2 regions of the Erwinia sp. HR93 genome follow, and region 1 is predicted to be linked to the other one. Evidence: predicted binding sites of a transcription regulator. Region 1 holds the regulator's gene; the other holds the start of a gene.
The links. The regulator Fur, encoded in region 1, represses iron uptake genes when iron is present. The targets are predictions, from matches to a motif close to ATAATAATGAGAACNACTATCAA.

Region 1 (3,424 bases):
GTACGCTGACTGAGCCGGGTAAGAATAGCCCTTATCGCGAGCGTGGCGTTGAAGAGAACCTCGTCCTGTTTGAAAAAATGCGCAGCGGTGAATTTGCTGAAGGCGCAGCGTGTCTGCGTGCGAAAATCGATATGGCTTCACCGTTTATTATCATGCGCGATCCGGTCTTGTACCGCGTGAAATTTGCAGAGCACCATCAAACGGGTAAAAAATGGTGCATTTATCCCATGTACGATTTCACTCACTGTATTTCCGATGCTATCGAAGGGATTACACACTCGCTTTGTACGCTGGAGTTTCAGGACAACCGTCGGCTTTATGACTGGGTGTTGGACAATATTTCTATTCCGCTTCATCCGCGCCAGTATGAATTTTCGCGTCTGAATCTTGAATACACCGTGATGTCGAAGCGTAAGCTGAATTTATTGGTTACCGACGGCGTCGTTGAAGGCTGGGATGATCCTCGCATGCCAACTATCTCCGGGCTGCGCCGCCGTGGCTATACCGCTGCAGCGATTCGTGAGTTTTGTAAGCGTATCGGTGTGACGAAGCAGGATAACAACGTGGAAATGGCCGCGCTGGAATCCTGTATTCGAGACGATCTTAATGAACATGCGCCGCGCGCTATGGCCGTTATCGATCCGGTAAAATTGGTCATAGAAAATTACCCGCAGGGCAGCGCTGAAATGCTATCTATGCCCAATCATCCTAATAATCCTGAAATGGGCGCCCGCGAGGTTCCTTTTAGCGGCGAAATCTGGATCGATCGCGCTGATTTTCGTGAAGAAGCGAATAAGCAATACAAACGCCTGGTCATGGGTAAAGAGGTGCGGTTACGTAATGCGTATGTGATTAAAGCGGAGAGCATAGAAAAAGACGCAGAGGGAAATATCACGCTGATTCGCTGTACTTACGATCCGCAGACACTGAGCAAAGATCCTGCCGACGGGCGCAAAGTGAAGGGCGTTATTCATTGGGTGAGTGCCGGGCATGCTTTACCCGTTGAATTTCGTCTATACGATCGTCTATTCAGCGTGCCTAACCCTGCTGCTGCGGACGATTTTCTGGCAACGATTAATCCTGAATCATTGGTTATTCGCCAGGGATATGCCGAGCCGAGTTTGAAAACAGCGGAAGCCGGAAGAGCGCTACAGTTTGAGCGAGAGGGATATTTTTGTCTCGACAGCCGTTACGCCAGTGCCGATAAGCTGGTATTTAACCGCACAGTTGGGCTGCGTGATACTTGGGCCAAAATAGGTGCTTAATGCCTATTTCCTGGCAATTGATAGAGGCGTCGCGATTGCGGCGCTTTTTTTTGGGCCAGGAATTTTATTGGGCAGACTGGATATGCTGGAGGGGAATAGTAAATGTGACGGCGGGATTGCTTATCGTGCGGTGAGTTAGAAACAAACGTACCGGGGGAAGACCCCGGCATAATCCATGTCACGCGTTGTTATCGTGAGCACTGTCATCTTCCCGGCAATCGCCTTCGGCACAGTGGCCGTATAGATAAAGGCTGTGGTTAGTCAGCCGAATATTATGACGTTGAGCAATTTCCCGCTGACGGGCTTCAATTGAGTCATCGCTGAATTCAATGACTTTGCCGCAGTCCAGACAGATCAAATGATCGTGATGCTGCTGTTGGGTGAGTTCAAAGACTGATTTGCCGCCTTCAAAATTGTGGCGGGTGACAATACCTGCGTCATCGAATTGATTAAGTACGCGGTAGACGGTGGCTAGCCCAATTTCTTCGCCCATATCGATCAGGCGTTTATATAAGTCTTCCGCGCTGACATGATGGTTTTCAGGTCCCTGTAGCACTTCCAGAATTTTTAATCGGGGAAGCGTGACCTTCAGCCCTGCTTTTTTTAATGCGGTATTATTGTCAGTCATGCGGAATATGTCCTGTTACTTAATGACTTACTTCCTCAGGTGAGGAAGCTTTGCATAGCATTTACCCAATAATGAATGCGTCTCATTATAGAGCCGACGTTACTAAATGGAAACTGCGGCCATCCGGTAAAAACACACCAGGAAACAGCGGTGATAGCATTGGATGAACGACACAGCCCGAATAAGCAGGGGCCATTGTACAGCTTCGTGGGATAAAGTTAAAAAAATGTAGCGATTATTTGTATTGATGATATCTATCAATCGCTCAAAGTCGGCGCGCAGGGCGCACCGACAGACGGGTTGTTATGCGCCGGCGATATCCGTAAGGTTAAGCTCACTGACGATTTGTTTTACCCACTTATCAACGCGCTCGCCGGTAAGTTCGGGTTGGCGGTCTTCATCAATTGCCAGGCCCAGAAAATGAGAGTCATCGAATAACCCTTTTGAAGCCTCGAAGTGATAACCTTCGGTTGGCCAGTGGCCGACGATAGTCGCGCCATTGGGTTCAATGATATCCCGGATAGTTCCCAGCGCGTCGCAGAAATACTCCGCATAGTCTTCCTGATCGCCGCAGCCAAATAGCGCAACAAGCTTACCGTTGAAGTCTATTTCTTCAAGACTTGGGAAGAAGTCATCCCAATCACATTGAGCTTCACCGTAGTACCAGGTAGGGATGCCAAGAAGCAATATATCAAACGCCTCCAGATCCTCTTTGCTGCTTTTCGCAATGTCGTGTACTTCGGCGATATCTTTACCGAGCTGCTTTTGGATAATCTTTGCGATATTTTCAGTGTTACCGGTGTCGCTGCCAAAAAAAATGCCTACGGTTGCCATGGATAAAATAACCTCTTGATACGGATAAGGTATGGTGGCTGTTAAAAGCCCACAGATGAGGCAATCATAGCAGAAGCTGCCGTGGGGCGAAAACAGCTAACGCTGACTGGGTGCACAGTATGCAACATTCGCAATGAGCGGCGGAGGCTATTGCGGAAGGTGCTGTAGCTGGGCTAACAGCATTTCTTCAATAAGCTCGCTACGGCTGATGTTTCGGGCCTGCGCTAAATCATTAAGCGCATCCACAGCCTCGGCGTTGAGTTTAAGCTCAACGCGTTTTAACCCACGCACTTTATCGCGTTTAAGCTGGTTGCGTTTGTTGATACGCAATTGCTCATCGCGTGATAGCGGGTTTGTTTTCGGTCGACCCGGACGGCGTTCGTCCGAGAACAGATCGAGCGTGGTGCGGTCCGTTTGTTCTTTGGCCATGATTTGTTGTAACAGGGGAACAGGCTACGAGAGCGTGTGCTTGGGTGTATTACAGCGCGCCATCATACATCAGTGGCTTCTGGCGCGCCAATGCGTTCGGGCACTCGCAGGCTTAGTCGATGTGTTTTTAATCAGAATCGAGAAAGCGATGCAGCACCCGTAAAACTGCCTCGGGCTTTTCTGCGTGAACCCAATGGCCTGCGCCTGCGATAACGTGCGCCTGAGCCACCGGGAATTGGGACAAAATAGCCTCGCGGTAGCTTTCTTG
Region 2 (3,424 bases), 1.7 Mb from region 1:
TGGCCGTTATCCACAACCCGCGTTTGCGGAGCATTCCCACGATTTTTGCGAGCTGATTCTGGTCTGGCGTGGGAATGGCCTGCATAAACTTAACGGTCGGGCATATCGTATTACTCGGGGAGACCTGTTTTACATCCGCGCAGAAGATGTTCATAGCTACGCGTCCGTTAATGATTTGGTGCTGCAAAATATTATCTGGTGCCCAAAGCGTTTTCAGCTAGCGTTTGACTGGCCTGCCGTAATTCCTGCCGAAGCGCCCGGGGCCGCAATGTCGCGCGCCTGGCGCCTGAGCAGCCAGGGGATGACGCAGGCGCGTAGTATCATTAATCAGCTTGAGCATGAAAATCATTGCCCCGATGCGTTCTCACATACGTTATCCGAAACGTTATTTTTACAGTTGCTTATAGCATTACGGCGCTATCGTTACCGTCCTGACCGGGCGCGGGATAAGGAAGAGAGCGTATTAGATCTCTTGATTGCGCATCTCTCCGCCAGTCTTGATTGCGCGTTTGATTTGGATGCTTTCTGCGCTGAAAATCGCTGTAGCGAACGGGTACTGCGCCAGCAGTTTCGACAGCAGACCGGAATGTCGATTAACCATTATTTACGTCAGTTACGCATTTGCCATGCGCAGCATCTGTTACAGCAGTCTGCGCTGCGGGTGAGCGAGGTCGCGATGCGATGTGGCTTTGAGGACAGTAATTACTTTTCCGTGGTTTTTGCGCGTGAAACGGGGCTGACGCCCCGGCAGTGGCGTCAGCATCATGCAGGGGCGGGGGCAAGTTAGCTTGCCATTCCCAGGCCGACAATATTGGCGGCAATAATAATCACCACGCAGCCTACGCTGAGCACGCCTACTGGCCGCCGCCCCGCGTTGTTCCACTCCCGCAGAATTAAACCCACCAGACCGCCGCAGAGTACGTAGAAGCTCATGTGCAGCATCCAGCTCATATAGTCATACTTCGCAGGAATGCTGGCGTGGCCCCAGGCATAGAAGAAGAATTGCAGATACCACATCGTGCCTCCAAGTGCGGAGAGCAGAATATTGCTGATGATAAGCGATTTTGCCTGTGAGAAATCGCGTTTTATCGATAGTTCGGGGACTTTCGCTAAGCGTATGAAACAGAAACCAAGGTTTACCAGTGCGCCGCCGCCCATGATAATCACATAGCTAGGCAGCGCTACATACATAGCGTTGACACCCAGCGCCGCTGCGGCTTCATGCATGGGCCTTGCGGCATCCATGGCAAACGACATACCGGCGGAAAAAATACCGCAAATGACTGCCAGAACCAGCCCTTTTTTCAGGTTAAACTCTTCGGCCCGAATTCCCATTTGCCGCTCTTTAAGCTGACCTGCGCGAGTCACAATAGCGACGCCAATTAGTGCGACAAAAACGCCCAGCAGTGTCATACGTCCGCCGGTAGTGCCAATCAGAACGGAAAACTTTCCGCCCAATATAGGCGTCATGAGGGTACCGACGATAAGCGTAATGCCGATCGCGATGCCGATTCCCATCGACATACCCAGATAGCGCATGGTCAGCCCGTAGTTGATGTTGCCGATGCCCCACATCGCGCCAAATAAAAAGACCGGCAGTAATGTTGATGCCCCAAAGGCGCTGTAGTAATCCCAGAAATGCGGCAATAGCGCCAGGCTTATCGCGGAAGGCAAAATGACCCATGAGACGATACCGCCGATGGACCACATAGTCTCCCATGACCATTCCTTGACTCGTTTAAACGGGGCGTAGAAACAGGCCGCGCTTGCCGCGCCGACCAGATGCCAGACGATCCCCATTGTTATTGCGTCACTCATTATTTGTACTCCCTGGTTTGCGGGTTAGCGGAGAAAACGCCGCTTATAGCAGGAGTCTAAAAAGTGACGGGATGGATAACCTTTATACCGCTGCCGCCTTCATGGGCGAACTGGCAAAATGCGCAGGAATCAATTGCCTGCCTTCACATTTTTGTCATTCTGTCGCACAGTAAATAACCGGACGAAGAGTAAGGCACTGATAAACATTTTCAATATCATTTAATTAACTATAATAAACCGATTGCTCACGCGGCATTAACAATATTCGGCCGCTCAATAATGGAGATGAGACTATGAGTTATACATTGCCGTCGCTACCCTACGCTTACGATGCTCTGGAACCGCATTTTGATAAGCAGACGATGGAAATCCACCATTCTAAGCACCACCAGACTTACGTTAATAACACCAATGCCGCGCTGGAAAGCTTGCCCGAGCTGGCTAATCTGCCGATTGATGAACTTATCACCAAACTGGACCAGGTTCCGGCAGACAAAAAAACGGCGCTGCGTAATAACGCGGGTGGTCACGCTAACCACAGCCTGTTCTGGAAAGGCCTGAAAAAAGGCACCACCCTGCAGGGCGACCTAAAAGCTGCCATCGAGCGCGATTTCGGCAGCGTGGAGAAATTCAAAGAAGAATTTGAGAAAGCAGCTACAACCCGCTTTGGCTCTGGCTGGGCGTGGCTGGTGCTGAAAGATGGCAAACTGGTTGTGGCTTCTACCCCGAACCAGGATAGCCCGCTGATGGGTGAGGCGATTGCCGGAGTTTCCGGCTATCCCATTCTGACGCTAGATGTGTGGGAGCACGCCTACTACCTGAAATACCAGAACCGTCGTCCGGATTACATCAAAGAATTCTGGAATGTCGTGAACTGGGATGAAGCCGCAGCGCGCTTTGCAGCAAAAAAATAACGTTGCAATCTTACATTCAACAAGCGAGCCTATTGGCTCGCTTTTTTGTGTTCGCAATAGAGGAGTGGCAATGCGTTATCCAGTGCAAGTTTATCTCGGTCAGATTTGTGATTACCCCGGTAGCCATCCCAGCGCGATAGATAAGCGGCTGGTTGATGGCGAAGTAATGCTGACGCCGCTTGGGCTGGAGGGCGATCAGCAGGCCGAGGCCGCGCGCGGCATACACGGTGGTATTGACCGTGCATTGTGTCATTATCCCCGTGAGCACTATCAGCGCTGGGCCAGGGATTTCCCGCTTTTGGCTGAGCATTTTACGGCCCCGGCATTTGGTGAGAATCTTTCTACCGAAGGGCTGGATGAGCACAATGTCAATATCGGCGATATTTTCCGCTGGGGAAAGACGCTGATTCAGGTTACTCAGCCGCGTTCCCCCTGCTATAAACTGAACTTTCATTTCGACATTGATGATATCTCGCAGCTTATGCAAGACACTGTCAGAACCGGCTGGCTTTATCGGACGATCGCCGGTGGAGGCGTGAGCGCAGATGCGCCGCTGGAACGCGTTTCTCGCGTTAGCGATGTCAGCGTATACGAAGCGGGAGCCATCGCCTGGCATTTCCTTTTGACGATGAGCAATACCAGCGCCTGCTAAGCGCAGCGGGGTTATCCGCGAGCTGGACAAAGACCATTCA

Region 2: a site for Fur is predicted at 2,015-2,037, ahead of sodA (superoxide dismutase [Mn]). Genes of this name have one in related genera too.

The regions. Positions count from the first base shown of each region.
Region 1 covers NZ_JAXUDP010000001.1:2,487,640-2,491,063, forward strand. The annotation lists gene glnS (glutamine--tRNA ligase) at 1-1,265, shown strand, start outside; gene fur (ferric iron uptake transcriptional regulator) at 1,444-1,893, opposite strand; gene fldA (flavodoxin FldA) at 2,197-2,727, opposite strand; gene ybfE (LexA regulated protein) at 2,875-3,156, opposite strand; gene ybfF (esterase) at 3,284-3,424, opposite strand, start outside.
Region 2 covers NZ_JAXUDP010000001.1:790,937-794,360, forward strand. The annotation lists gene rhaR (HTH-type transcriptional activator RhaR) at 1-787, shown strand, start outside; gene rhaT (L-rhamnose/proton symporter RhaT) at 784-1,818, opposite strand; gene sodA (superoxide dismutase [Mn]) at 2,112-2,732, shown strand; partial or broken gene yiiM (6-hydroxyaminopurine reductase) at 2,803-3,424, shown strand, end outside.